Regions from separate parts of the Kitasatospora brasiliensis genome, predicted to be linked through region 1. Evidence: riboswitches for the same ligand, from Rfam matches in the RefSeq annotation. Region 1 holds a riboswitch; each other region holds the start of a gene.
The links. Region 1 has a riboswitch for cobalamin ahead of QWJ13_RS24150 (cobalamin biosynthesis protein). Riboswitches for the same ligand answer to the same signal wherever they lie in the genome.
Positions count from the first base shown of each region.

Region 1 (3,298 bases):
CGCCTCGCCGACCGGCCGGGCCAGCACCTTCTCCACGCCGAAGCGCACCCGCGTCGGCAGCAGCGCGAGCCCCTCGACCGCGCCCGCCTTCGACTCGACCTCGTCCACGATCGAGTGCGCCAGCATCTGGTAGCCGCCGCAGACGCCGAGGATCGGCAGTCCGTCCTCCGCCCGCGCCCGCAGGGCCGACTCCAGGCCCCGCTCGCGCAGCCAGGCGAGGTCCGCGACGGTGGCTCGGGTGCCGGGCAGCACCACCAGGTCGGCGTCGGCCAGCTCCTCCGGCCTGGTCGCCCAGCGCACCAGCACGCCGGGCTCCTGGGCGAGCGCGTCCAGGTCGGTGAAGTTGGACAGCCGGGGGAAGCGCACCACCGTCACCCGCAGCACGTCCGCGCCGAGCGGCCCGCGTCCGTCCGTCCGTTCCACCACGGTGGACAGGTCCAGCGAGTCCTCGGCGTCCAGCCAGAGTCCGGGCAGCATCGGCAGGGTGCCCAGCACCGGACGGCCGGTCAGCTCGCGCAGCATCTCCAGGCCGGGCGCGAGCAGCCGCGCGTCGCCGCGGAACTTGTTGACGAACCAGCCCGCCACGTGCCGCTGGTCCTCCGCGGACAGCAGCGCCAGCGTCCCGTACATCGCCGCGAAGACCCCGCCGCGGTCGATGTCCCCGACCACCACCACCGGCAGGTCGGCGGCCGTGGCCAGGCCCATGTTGGCGATGTCGCGGTCACGCAGGTTGATCTCGGCGGGCGAGCCCGCGCCCTCGCAGACCACCACGTCGTAGCGGCGGCGCAGATCGGCCAGGCACTCCAGGGAGCGCTCCAGCAGGACGGGCTTGCGCTCGCGGTAGTCCAGCGCGCCCACCTCGGCGACCGGCCGGCCCAGCAGCACCACCTGGCTGCGACCGTCCGCGCCGGGCTTGAGCAGCACCGGGTTCATCGCGGCCTCCGGCTCCACCCGGGCGGCCTGCGCCTGCATCGCCTGGGCGCGGCCGATCTCCGCGCCGTCGGCGGTGACGAAGGAGTTGAGCGACATGTTCTGCGCCTTGAACGGCGCGACCCGGGCGCCCTGGCGGGCGAGCCAACGGCAGATCCCGGCCGTCACCACGCTCTTGCCCGCGTCCGAGGTCGTCCCAGCGACCAGCAGCGCGTTCGTCATACCCGTCCCCTCTTCTTCAGGAGCGTGCGCAGCAGCACGTGCCCGGCGACCGCGGTGCCCAGCGCCAGCGCGCCCACCCGCCGGGAGAGCGCGCAGGCCCGCTCGATGTCGTCCACCGTCACCGGCCGCAGCTCCGCGCCCAGGACCGGCCGGTCCTCCACCCGCTCTCCGTACCGGAGCGTCCCGCCCAGCCGGACGCCCACCGCGCCGGCGAACGCCGCCTCCGCCTGGCCCGCGTTCGGGCTCGGGTGCGCGGAGCCGTCCCGGCGCCAGACCCGCCAGGCGGTCCGGGGCTCGGGCGCGGCGGCCACCGTCAGCAGCGCCGTCAGCCGGGCGCCGGGCCAGCCCGCCAGGTCGTCCAGCCGGGCCGAGGCCCAGCCGAAGCGGGCGTAGCGCGGCGAACGGTGGCCCACCATCGCGTCCAGGGTGTTGACGGCGCGGAAGGCCAGCAGGCCGGGGGTGCCGGCCAGGGCGCCCCAGGTCAGCGCGTTCACCACGGCGTCGGCGGTGTTCTCGGCGACCGACTCGACCACCGCCCGGGCGATCTGCTGCCCGTCCAGCGCGCTCGGGTCCCGTCCGCACAAGTGCGGCAGCCGCTCCCGGGCGGCCGCGAGGTCGTCGGCGGCCAGCGAACGGCCGATGGTGCGCGCCTCCCTGGTCAGCGAGGTGCCGCCGAGCACCGTCCAGGTCGCGGCCGCCGCCAGCGCCGCCCGGCCCAGCGGGCGTCGGCCGACCGTACGGTCCATGGCGAGCGCGCCCGCCGCGACCGCGCCCACGCACAGCGCCGTGTACCCGGCGCCGGTGGCCCGGTCGTCGCGCCACAGCCGTCGCTCCAGCCGGGTCGCGGCGCTGCCGAAGACGGCCACCGGGTGGCCCCGGCGGGGGTCGGCGAAGCGGGCGTCGGCGGCGTAACCCGCGACGGCGCCGAGTGCGAAGGCGACGGCGCGGGTCAGCGGGCGCGGAGCAGGCGCCAGTGGGCGGGGAGCAGGCACCAGCGGGCGTGGAGACGGCGTCAGCGGGGTCATCGGCCGCACGGCGGAAGGCAGCTCGGCGTCCGGCAGGGCGGGGCAGCCTGCATCGCGTGCGTGTCCTCACTCAGGGTCCGCGCCCTGGATCGACGTGACGGGGGCGAGAGTCTCCTGGCTTCCGGGTCGAACGCACTCCCGGAGCCTTCCAGCGGCCTTCGACGGCCGCCGTGGCGTTGTTCCGAGCGTGCTTCCCGGTGACAGTGGCGGGACCGCGCCGGAATTCCACCGGCTTCCTCTCCATGCCTCCGTTTGGCCTCAGGATCCCATCACGGGCTCGAAGCGGGAGTCAACCGAGGTCACGGAGGGGTTGGTCACACGCGGGCGGGGCTGACGGCCGGTGGGATCGTCACCGACGCACCGTTCGTTTCCGACGCCTCCTCAGCACCTTTCCGGCACCTCCCCGGTGCCTCTTCCCATGTCGTCGGGCCGCCCCCGGTGACCCGAACGGCCCAGTCCGGTGGCCGGGCGGGCGGTATGCCGGTGAACTGGTGCACGAACACCGTCCGGTCCGTGAGCAGCGGGCACGTGAGCAGCGGAGCACGTGAAGAGCGGGGCACGTGAGCAACAGGCCACGTGAACAGCGGAGCACGTGAACAACAGAGCAGGGGAGCGAGATGCGTTGGGGAACCGCCGCCGTCGTGGCGGCCGCCGCGGTCGGGGCAGCCGTGCTGGTGGTCGGTCGTCGGGCCTCCGAGCGGCTGGTCCGTCCGGCGACCGCCGCCCGGGAGTCCGGGCCGGTCCTGGTCCGGGACCTGGCTCCCGGCCGGGTCACCTTCACCCGCGGCCCGGCGAGCCTGCGCCCGGGCCGCTGGGCGGTCGAGTGGGGGGACGGCGGGCACGCGGTCGTGGAGGAGATCCTGCACAGCGACGAGCGGGGCGTCACCCGACGGCTGGTCCGCGCCGAGCGCGGCACCCTCACCCCCGGGACCGAGGTCCGCTTCACACCCCGTGTTCTGCTCGGCGACCCCGCCGAGGCGCTCGGCCTCGCCTTCACCGACACCGCCGCCGAAGGCGAGCTCGGCTCCCTGCCCGCCTGGCGGCTCGACGGCAAACGCGGCACCTGGGTGATCCTGGTGCACGGTCCCGAGGCCGACCGCGGGCAGACCCTCCCGGTGCTC
Region 1 is NZ_JAUOOW010000006.1:299,902-303,199, reverse strand. Features, by position in the region: gene QWJ13_RS24155 (cobyric acid synthase) at 1-1,152, opposite strand, end outside; gene QWJ13_RS24150 (cobalamin biosynthesis protein) at 1,149-2,144, opposite strand; cobalamin riboswitch at 2,285-2,416, opposite strand; gene QWJ13_RS24145 (alpha/beta hydrolase family protein) at 2,795-3,298, shown strand, end outside.

Region 2 (3,298 bases), on a different contig from region 1:
CCAGTCCATCGCGCCCAGCAGGTCGTCGGCGGAGGCACCGGGGGCCACGTGGGCGCCGAGGTTGACCGAGCCCAGGTTGCAGACGGCGGTCTCGGAGTCGTCCGTGACCTCCAGGATCTCCGTGCACAGGTTGGAGGAGTGCACGGTGCGGCCCGGCAGCGCGGTCTGGTTGGCGGCGCGGTTGGAGGCGTCCTTGAAGGTCATCCAGCCGTTGCCGGTCTGCGCCAGGGTGCGCATCATGCGGGCGTACAGGGTCTGCGCGGGGATGGTGCGCACGGCCTTGCCGGCCAGCTCGGCCTTGCGGTAGGCCTCGTCGAACTCGGCGCCCCACAGGTCGACCAGCTCGGGGACGTCGGCCGGGGAGAACAGCGACCAGTCCTCGTTGGCGTTGACCCGGCGCATGAACTCGTCCGGGATCCAGTGGGCCAGGTTGAGGTTGTGGGTGCGGCGGGCCTCTTCGCCGGTGTTGTCGCGGAGCTCCAGGAACTCCTCGATGTCGGCGTGCCAGGTCTCCAGGTAGACGCAGGCCGCGCCCTTGCGGCGGCCGCCCTGGTTGACGGCGGCGACCGAGGAGTCGAGGGTGCGCAGGAACGGCACGATGCCGTTGGACTTGCCGTTGGTGCCGCGGATCAGGCTGCCGCGCGAGCGGATGCGCGAGTAGGACAGGCCGATGCCGCCGGCGTGCTTGGACAGGCGGGCGATCTGCGCGTAGCGGTTGTAGATCGAGTCCAGGTTGTCCAGCGGCGAGTCCAGCAGGTAGCAGCTGGACATCTGCGGGTGGCGGGTGCCGGAGTTGAAGAGCGTCGGCGAGGAGGTCAGGTACTCCAGGCGGCTCATCAGGCCGTACAGCTCGGAGACCTCGCGCACGGACTGCTCGTTGTCGCCGACCGCCAGGCCACAGGCGACGCGGAGCAGGAAGTGCTGCGGGGTCTCGATCACCTTGCGGGTGATCGGGTGGCGCAGCAGGTAGCGGGACTGCACGGTGCGCAGGCCGAAGTACTCGAACCGGTCGTCGCCGGCGGTGTCGATCAGCGCGTCCAGGGCGGCGGCGTGCTTGGCGACGAAGTCCGCGGTGGTGTCGCCGATCAGGCCCTCGGCGTGGCCGACGGCGATCGAGGCGGAGAAGGAGACCGAGCCCTGGCTGTTCGCCTCGTCGACGATCTCCAGCGCGAGCAGGCGGGCGGCCAGCTTCGAGTACTGCGGGTCCTCGGCGATCATCGACGCGGCGGCGTCCACGGCCAGCCCGCGCAGCTCGGCGAAGTCCGAGCCGGCGTGGCGGCCGCGCAGCGCGGCGGCGGCGACATGGCCGGGGTCGACCTCGGTGAGGTCGGTGCTGCGGTCGGTGAGCAGCCGCAGCAGGGCGCCGCCGGGGTCGGAGACCGTCGGGTCGGTGAAGGCGGTACCGGTGCCCTGGGTGGGCAGGGTGACTGAGGCGGCGGTGGTCAAGGCGCTCTCTCCTGGCGGCGATCGGCGGCGGTGATCGGGGGCCGCCGGGCCGTTCGGGGCAGGGGAGCACAGCGCGAACGCCAAAACGGCGTCGCGCGACGGTGACTCCCCGGCCCGCCCGCGAGGCCCGGAGGTGTACTGCTGATGCTGGCGCGGCCTCTGCGGGAGGGCCGTGGCGCAGGCTGTCGGCAGGTACTCGGACTCGCGGCACGGCTGCTGGAGCCGCTCGCACACCGCTGCGGGGCAGTCCCGGATTCGCACCGGGTTCCCCTGCGTCGACAGCAGTAGCGAGCATACATGTAGTGCCGCCAGCTTGCGGCGGCACCATATGTTGTGCCTGTCGTGTCGCGGGTGTGGGTGGGCCGGGTGGCCGGTCAGTGCTTCAGATAGACCTTGTACGTACTCGAATCGCCGGTCGGCGACGTGAATTGGGCGATCAGCCGGTACTGCCCGGAGGCCGTCAGGGCGTCGCTCAGGGCCCGGTCGGTGGCCTTCGGCGCGGTGCTGTCGAGGACGACCATGGAGAACCATCCGTCGCGGATCGCGGCCACGCTGCCGGCGTCCCCGTGGTGCTGCGCGCCGGCGGCGTCGCGGTACTCCGTGCCGGTGCGCGCGGAGACCCACTGCTCGGGCTTGGAGACGCCGCCGAGGTAGTACTCGGCGAGTCCGTCGACCTCGGTGAGGTAGTGGCCCTGGGGGTCCGTGTGGACCCGCAGGACGGCCAGCAGGCGGCCGGAGTCGGGGCCGTTCTGGTAGCGCAGCGCGGACTGCTCCAGGCCGAGGGCGAGCAGCGCGACCCAGACCAGGATGCCCAGCTGCGGGTGGCGGAAGTGGGCGCCGACCAGCCGGGTCAGGCCGACGCCGGCGAGCGGGGCGGCCAGCAGCGCGCCGTAGCCGAGGTGGCGGAACAGCGCGCCGGAGGTGCCGGTCCACAGGTGGGCGGCGGGGATCAGCAGGGCTGTGACGGTGAGCACGGTGCCGAGCAGGGCGCGCTGGCCCCGGCTGGTGGGCAACGGGTCCTGCTCCGGCGCGTCGTGCTCGTTCATCTGCTCGCGGCGCGCGTAGGCGATGGTGCCGGCCACCGCGAGGACGGTGAACAGGCCGGCCCACTGGAGCGTGTTGAGCAGGATCGAGCCGGCCGGGCCGGGGGCGTTGCCGCGCGAGGGCGACCAGCCGGCGAGCTTGCCGAGGGTGCCGTACGGGAGCAGCAGGACGAGGGTGCCGGCGCCCGCCAGCAGGGCGCGCAGGGCGGCCGGGCCGGTCCGCTGGTACGGCCGGGCACCGGCGAAGGCGAGGGCGACCAGGGCCGGGACGGCGAAGGCCGCGGAGTAGGCGACGGCGCAGGCCAGTGCCGCGGGTGGGGCGGCGAGCAGGGCCAGCGCCGGGTGGCGGCGGGCGGTGAACACCGTGGTCCAGGCCGCGAGGGCGACCAGCAGGAGGGCGAGGGACTCGGGCGCGGCGTAGAAGCCGACCACGACGGTGGACTGGAGGACGGCGTAGACGCCGATCGCGCAGATGGCGACGCGCTCGTTGAACAGCCGGCGGGTCAGGGAGTACAGCAGGACCGTGGTGATCAGCGCGAAGCCGAGGCTGAGCAGCCGGGTGCCCCAGATGCCGTCGGCGTTCGCGGCGGCGCCGGCCAGCGGCGGGTAGAGCCAGGGCGAGCCCTGGATCCGTTCGACCAGGTCGGTGGTGACGGGGGTGCCGTGCAGCAGGTGGTCGAGCTGCTGGCGGCCGGCGACCATGGTGGCGGCCTCGTCGGGGTGGGCGGCGGCCAGCAGGCGCAGCGACAGGGCGGCCTGGACGGTCAGTACGGCGCCCAGCAGGCCGCGGGCGATCCAGCGGCGGCGGG
Region 2 is NZ_JAUOOW010000005.1:370,944-374,241, reverse strand. Features, by position in the region: gene QWJ13_RS21205 (ribonucleoside-diphosphate reductase subunit alpha) at 1-1,422, opposite strand, end outside; cobalamin riboswitch at 1,617-1,771, opposite strand; gene QWJ13_RS21200 (ArnT family glycosyltransferase) at 1,821-3,298, opposite strand, start outside.
Region 2: another riboswitch for cobalamin. It lies ahead of QWJ13_RS21205 (ribonucleoside-diphosphate reductase subunit alpha); the one in region 1 lies ahead of QWJ13_RS24150 (cobalamin biosynthesis protein).

Region 3 (3,298 bases), on a different contig from region 1:
CCGCCCTTGGCGAGGTCGGGCATCCGGCCGCCGGGCTGCGGGGTGGTGATGTCGTGGGTCAGCTCGGCGAGGTCGGTGCCGGCCAGGGCCAGGACGGCCTGTTCGGTGACGTAGCCGGCGGACTGGGTGGCCGTCGGGTCGGTGCCGAAGCCGCCGTCGGGCAGCTGCCGGGCGGCGAGCCAGCCGATGGCGGCCGTCCGGGCCTGGGCCCGGCCCGCCTGGCGCAGGGCCTGGGCGGCGAGGGCCGTGGTGTAGCTGTCGCCCGCGCCGGACGTGGGGTCCACCGGCAGCGCGCCGTCGGGCAGTTGGCGGCTCAGGATCCAGGCGTCGGAGCGCCCGGTCCGGTCGGCGGCGGTGCCGGTCCGGCGCAAGGCGAGGGAGGCCATGGCGCTGGTGCCCGGGTCGGCGTCGCAGGGCTCGCGGGGGCCGACGTAGACGGGGGAGAAGCCGCCGTCGGCGCACTGGGCGGAGAGCAGCCGGTCGACGGCGCTCTGCGGGACGGCGACGCCCGCGCGGGCGAGGGCGAGCAGGCCGAGGGTCTGGTTGACGGGCCAGGAGGCGCCCTCGAAGTCCCCGGCGGCGGCGCAGGCGCCGCCCCGGCCGGGGGCCTCACAGAGGTGGGAGGAGAGCGCGGCGATCAGGTCGTGGCCGCCGAAGTCGCTCGGGTTGCCGCCGGTGACCTCGGCGACCAGGGCGAGCAGCGCGGCGCCCCGGACGTCGGGGGCCGCGTCGGCGCCTGCGGGGAAGGCGAACTCCCCGGTGTGGGCGGCGAGGTAGGCGACGAGCTTGCGCAGGGTGTCGTCGTGCCCGCCGGCCGCCGCGAGCGCGAGGGCGGTGTTGGCGGTCGCGGCGTGGTCGAGGGTGCCCCAGTCGGGGTCGACCACGTGGTCGCCGTCGGTCAGCCGGCCGATCAGCCAGCGGGCGGCGGCGGGCAGGTCGCCCTGCGGCGGCTTCGGGGTGCCGGTGGGGGTCGTGGTCGGGGTGCCGGTCGGGGTCGGCGTGGCGCCGCCGCTCGGCGAGGGCGAGGCGCCGCCGGTGGCGCGGACCGACGCCGGGCTGAAGGTCGGCGCCCCGCTGGTGCCGCCGATGTCGGTGCCGCCGTACACCCAGGCCTCGACCTCGCCGGGCCCGGGCTTCTGGGACATCGCGCCGAGCGTGGCGTACTTCCAGGTGTCCTGTCCGGCCGGGGCGATCCAGTACGACCAGTACCCGGTGGCCTGCGGGGTGTTGACGCAGGCCTCCTTGTCGGGGGTCGGGTACTGGGTGCCGCCGTTGAACTCGGTGTTGCCGAGCCGGCAGATGAAGCCGGGGCCGTCATGGGCGGTGCCGGTGGTGGCGAACCCGGCGTTGTGCAGCAGGTTCATCCCGGTGGTGGGGTGGGCGTCGCACCCGCGCAGCACTCCGCCGCCGAAGGGGCCGAAGTCGACCGCGACGACGGCGCCGGAGGTGGCGGTGCACTGCTCCATCGGGTCCGCGTGCGCGGTCGCGGGCAGTGCCGCCAGGGCCAGGCTGCCCGCGGTCAGGGCGGTGGCCGCCGCCGGGGCGGCGGTGCCTCGCCGCCACCCGGTGGGACGGTGTCTGTGGACCGGCACGGAAACGACTCCCTGTGACTCCGGCGCCGGTCGCGGACACGCGGGTGCAGCAGGGCGCTCCCCGGAGCGGGGGCGTTCCGTACCGCGTCGCAGTCCTCGACGACGCTCGTGCGTATTCCGCGGTGCAGGCATTCCGGCTCGTCCGTCGCCACGAGCCGGAGGGGCTCGCCACGACGGGCACACGGTTGCGGGACAGCGCCGGAGTCGAACCGGCTTCCCCTGACAGCCACGGAGGAAAAACGCTTCATCAGACCACGCGCCCACCCGCAGGGTCAACGGTTCGTCATATCGCCTACGTCACGGCCGGTAGGGGCCGGAATGCGGTAACGTCCCGGCTCGGCCGAGCGGGGGAACCCGGTGCGAATCCGGGGCTGACGCGCAGCGGTGTACGGGGTGGTTCGTCCACCCCGCGAGCCCGAATGCCCGGCGGCCACACAGCTCTGCGGAAGTACGTCCACGCGATCCGGGCGTCGGCCGCCCCCGCGCCGGCGCACCTCCGTCGACGCACGGGCACGGTCGGAGCCCCCTACCCCAGGAGCCCTTCCCGTGACCACCGCCTCCCGTCTCACCGCTCGCCGCGGCCTCGCCGCCGCCGCCGTCCTGGCCGCCGCCGGCTGCGCGCTCGCCACCGCGATACCGGCCCAGGCCACCGCCACCCCCGCCCAGATCGCCACCTCCCGCGCCAACGGCGTCGCCTACCTGCGCACCCTCCAGGGCGCGGACGGCGGCTACGCGGGCAGCGGCCTGTCCAACGAGTGGGCGTTCAGCGCCTTCGCGGCCGCCGGTACCGCCGCCGCCGACATCACCCCGGGCGGCGACACCACCAAGAACGCCCGCCTGGTGTACCGCAACCAGCTCGCCGCGCCGACCTGGCCGAGCGCCAACCCGGTGGTCACCGACTACGAGCGCGGCATCCTCAACTCCTATGCGGCGGGCATCGATCCGGCCCGGGTCGGCCCCGGCCGCAACCTGGTCGCCGACGCGGTGTCCTACTGGCAGACCGCCGAGCCCGGCTACTACGGCTCGTCCGCCAACTTCAACGGCACCGTCTTCGCCCTGCTCGCCCTCGGCGGCGCCCGTACCCAGGCCGGCGCCCAGCGGGTGCCGCAGCCATTGCTGGACCTCTCGGTCGCCGCGGTGCGCGCCAACCAGCACACCGACGGCGGCTGGAACTACAGCAAGGCCGCGGGCGACCCGACCGCGCTCGGCCAGCCCGGCGACATCGACATGACCGGCGCCGCGATGGCCTCGCTCTGCGCGGCCGGGGTGCCCAACACCGACCCGGCCGTGGTCGCGGCCAAGACCTTCCTGAAGAACAACTTCAACCCGCTGAACGGCGCCTTCAAGGCGATGTACGGGATCAACACCGACTCCAACGGCTGGGCGGTGTCCGGGCTCAACGCCTGCGGCATCAACCCGCAGGGCCCGGACTTCAACCCGTCGGCCTCCAGCAAGACCCCGGTGGACTTCCTGATCGCCCAGCAGTTCAACCCCGGCGGCGGCTTCCGCTACCAGCCCACCGACACCTCCCCCAGTGCCTACGCCTCGGTGGACGGGCTGCGCGCCGTCGCCGGCGGCGGCTTCACGGCCGCGCCGCCCACCCCGGTCACCGCGGGCGAGCCGCGCTGGGCCGCCACCACTGCCTTCACCCCGGGTACGGCCGCCCGGCTCGCCTTGGTCGTCGACGACGGCACCGGCAAGCCGCG
Region 3 is NZ_JAUOOW010000001.1:68,444-71,741, forward strand. Features, by position in the region: gene QWJ13_RS00270 (prenyltransferase/squalene oxidase repeat-containing protein) at 1-1,592, opposite strand, end outside; cobalamin riboswitch at 1,699-1,836, opposite strand; cobalamin riboswitch at 1,940-2,017, shown strand; gene QWJ13_RS00275 (prenyltransferase/squalene oxidase repeat-containing protein) at 2,139-3,298, shown strand, end outside.
Region 3: another riboswitch for cobalamin. It lies ahead of QWJ13_RS00270 (prenyltransferase/squalene oxidase repeat-containing protein); the one in region 1 lies ahead of QWJ13_RS24150 (cobalamin biosynthesis protein).

Region 4 (3,298 bases), on a different contig from region 1:
GCCGCTCGGTGCGGCCGACCAGGATCGACTCCAGCAGCTCGCCGAGCGCCTGGTCGGCGATCTCGGCGGCGATCCGCAGGTCGGCGATCTCGTGCTCGTCCTTGACCACCCGCAGCCGCTCGACCATCTGGCCGAGGTCCACCAGAGCGGCCCCCTCGATCCGGCCGCCGACCGCCCGGTGGCGGCTGACGGTCAGGTCGTGCTCCTCCACCGCCAGGCCCGACACCCCGGACAGCGCGGCGGCGGCCGCGGCGGCCAGCGCGGTGTCCGACCCGGCCGCCACCGGCAGCCGGGTGACGTCCGGGGCGATCAAGTGCTCCCCGGTGTCGTCCGGCGGAAGGTCGTCCGGCAGCGCGAGCAGGGCCCGCTCCCTGGTCAGCAGCAGGGTCGCCCCGCAGGGGGCGCAGCCCGTCAGGTACCGCACGTTCGCCGCGCGGGTGATCAGCGCCGCGTCGGCCCCGGCCGCACCGCAGTGCTCCCTCACCCGCTCCCGCCGCCCCGCGTACGCATCCGCCATGCGTCGAGCCTACGAACCCCCGGCCCGAACCGCCCGCCGAGCTCCCCCGCCGGAACCCCCGGTGACCCCGGCGCGCCCCCTGCGCCCCCCGCTCCGCCGCGTCTCAGGACTCCCCGGCGGGCGTCCAGCGCTTCTCGACCCGGGCGAGCTTCCAGTACCCGATCGCGATCGCCCAGACCACCACGAACAGCCCGGCGATCGCGTAGCCGACGTTGTCCAGCGAGATGTCCGCGATGAACCCGGTGACCGGGTCGGTCAGGTCGAGCTTCTCGTGCAGCACCCCGACCAGCTCGATGGTGCCGATGATGAAGGCCACCGCGATCGACAGACCGGTGATGGTCAGGTTGTAGTACACCTTCCGCACCGGGTTGGCGAAGGCCCACTGGTACGCGAAGTTCATGAACGTCCCGTCCAGGGTGTCGAACAGGCTCATCCCGGCCGCGAACAGCAACGGCAGGCAGACGATCGCGTACCAGGGCAGCCCCGAGGCCGCGCCCGAACCGGCCATCACCATCAGGGTGACCTCGGTCGCGGTGTCGAAGCCCAGGCCCAGCACCATCCCCACCGGGAACATCTGCCCCGGCCGGGTGATCGAGCGGGTCGCCCGGTTCAGCACCCGGGCCATGAAGCCCCGCGAGTCCAGGTGCGCCTCCAGCTCCTTCTCGTCGAACTGCCCGGCCCGCATCGCCCGGAACACCTTGAGGATGCCGAGCAGCGCCGCCAGGTTGAGCGCGCCGATCAGGTAGAGGAACACGCCGGAGGTGGTCGTCCCGACCACGCCGAGCCACTTGTGGGTGGTCGACTCGTCGTCCATCAGGGTGTTCGCCAGCTGCGCCCCGCCCGCCACCAGGGCGGCCATCAGCACCACCATCGAGGAGTGCCCGAGGGCGAACCAGAAGCCCACCGAGACCGGCCGCTTCCCGTCCGCCATCAGCTTGCGGGTGGTGTTGTCGATCACCGCGATGTGGTCGGCGTCGAAGGCGTGCCGCATGCCGAGGGTGTAGGCGGTGATGCCCAGGCCCACCCCGAAGACCTGGGTGCCGACCTCGTACTTCTCGGGTGCGACCAGGAAGATCAGGGTGCCGAAGGCCACCACGTGCATGGCCAGGATCACCCCCATCAGCCCGACCGTACGGACGGTGTCCTCGCGCCGCCACGCGAAGGTGGGCAGCACGGAGGGGGCCGGCTTGGCGCCGCCGGCCACGGTTTCGGGCAGGGTCATCTGCGGATCACGCTCCAGCACCTCGTGGAATACCTCGTGAGATGCCGTGGCCGGTCTCCTGGCTTACGGGACACCCGTACCCGCCTTCCCAGGCGCGAGGCGCCCAGTGGCTTCATGGGTACCGGCGACGCTCCTCCACGGGCGGAGGAACGACCCGATCACAGTGGCGAGGGCCGCTCCGGGCTGGGACCCCTGAGGGTCCGTCACCGGTCTTCCCGAGCACCACGGCGGGCAACACGGTAGGGGCCTCACCCGACCCGTGCAAGGCCCCAGACCTGCGCAGGTGTCCGGAATCACAGAACGCCGCCGGACGCGGACGCCCGCACGCGTCCCGTACATCCGGCCGACCCGATCTCCGGAAGGGCGCGCCGCCGCCGGGCCCGATGAGTACGATCATGGTGTGCCGTCCCACCCCCACGTCTGGCCCGCCGACCGCTGGAACACCCGGCCGGTCAGGGCCCGCGTGCTGGCGGTCGCCCGCACCCTCACCTCGGCCACCCGGGTCCTGGACGTCCTCACCCTGCTGAGCCCGGACGGCGTCGAGCGGTACTTCACCGTCAACCCCGGCTCCGCCTTCGCCGACCGCGCCCTGGACGAGTACCTGCACGGCCTGCCCGGCTTCACCGTGCTGGACTGGGAGGACGCCGTCCGCCGCCGCTTCGACCTGGCCGTCGCCTGCGCCGTCCACTCCTCCATGCACCGCCTGGACGCCCGCCTCGTCGTCCTCCCGCACGGCGCCGGCTACAACCGCCTGGTCACCGAGTCCACCGGCGACGCGGTCAGCGCCGCCGGCCTGTCCCGGAACGAACTCACCCACCGCGGACGGGTGTTCGTGGACGTCCTCGGCCTCTCCCACCCCGAGCAACTGGACCGGCTGCGGGTCTCCTGCCCCGAGGCGCTGGACGTCGCCCGGGTGGTCGGCGACCCGTGCTTCGACCGGATGCTCGCCAGCCGGCGCTCCCGGGACGGCTACCGCGCCGCCCTCGGCGCCGTCGACGGGCGGCGGCTCGTCGTCGTCAACTCCACCTGGAGCGAGCACTCGTTATTCGGCCGCCGCCCCGACCTCCCCCAGCGGCTGGTCCGCCGGCTGCCCGCCGACGAGTACACCGTCGCCGTGGTGCTGCACCCCAACATCTGGAGCCGGCACGACCCCGAGGCCCTGCTCGACGGCGCCCGCCGGATGGGCCTGCGCCTGATCCCGCCCCACCAGGGCTGGCAGACCGCCCTGGTCGCCGCCGACCTCCTGATCGGCGACCACGGCTCGGTCTCCTTCTACGGCGCCGCCCTGGAGCGCCCCACCGTGCTGGTCGCCACCGGCGCCGCCGAACTCGACCCGCGCTCCCCCAGCTACGACTTCGGCCAGAACGCGCCCGTCCTCGACCCCGACGGCGACCTCGCCGCCCAGGTCGAACGGGCCCTCGCCCAGGACCCGGCCGCCCTGCGCGGGATCACCGACCGCTCCCTCGCCCACCGCGGCGAATCCGCCCGGCTGCTGCGCCCGCTGCTCTACTCCTTCCTGGACCGGTTGGACGAACCCGCGGACGAGCCGGCCCTGCCGC
Region 4 is NZ_JAUOOW010000001.1:575,460-578,757, forward strand. Features, by position in the region: gene QWJ13_RS02580 (M24 family metallopeptidase) at 1-517, opposite strand, end outside; gene nicT (Nickel transporter NicT) at 621-1,739, opposite strand; cobalamin riboswitch at 1,771-1,981, opposite strand; gene QWJ13_RS02590 (hypothetical protein) at 2,140-3,298, shown strand, end outside.
Region 4: another riboswitch for cobalamin. It lies ahead of nicT (Nickel transporter NicT); the one in region 1 lies ahead of QWJ13_RS24150 (cobalamin biosynthesis protein).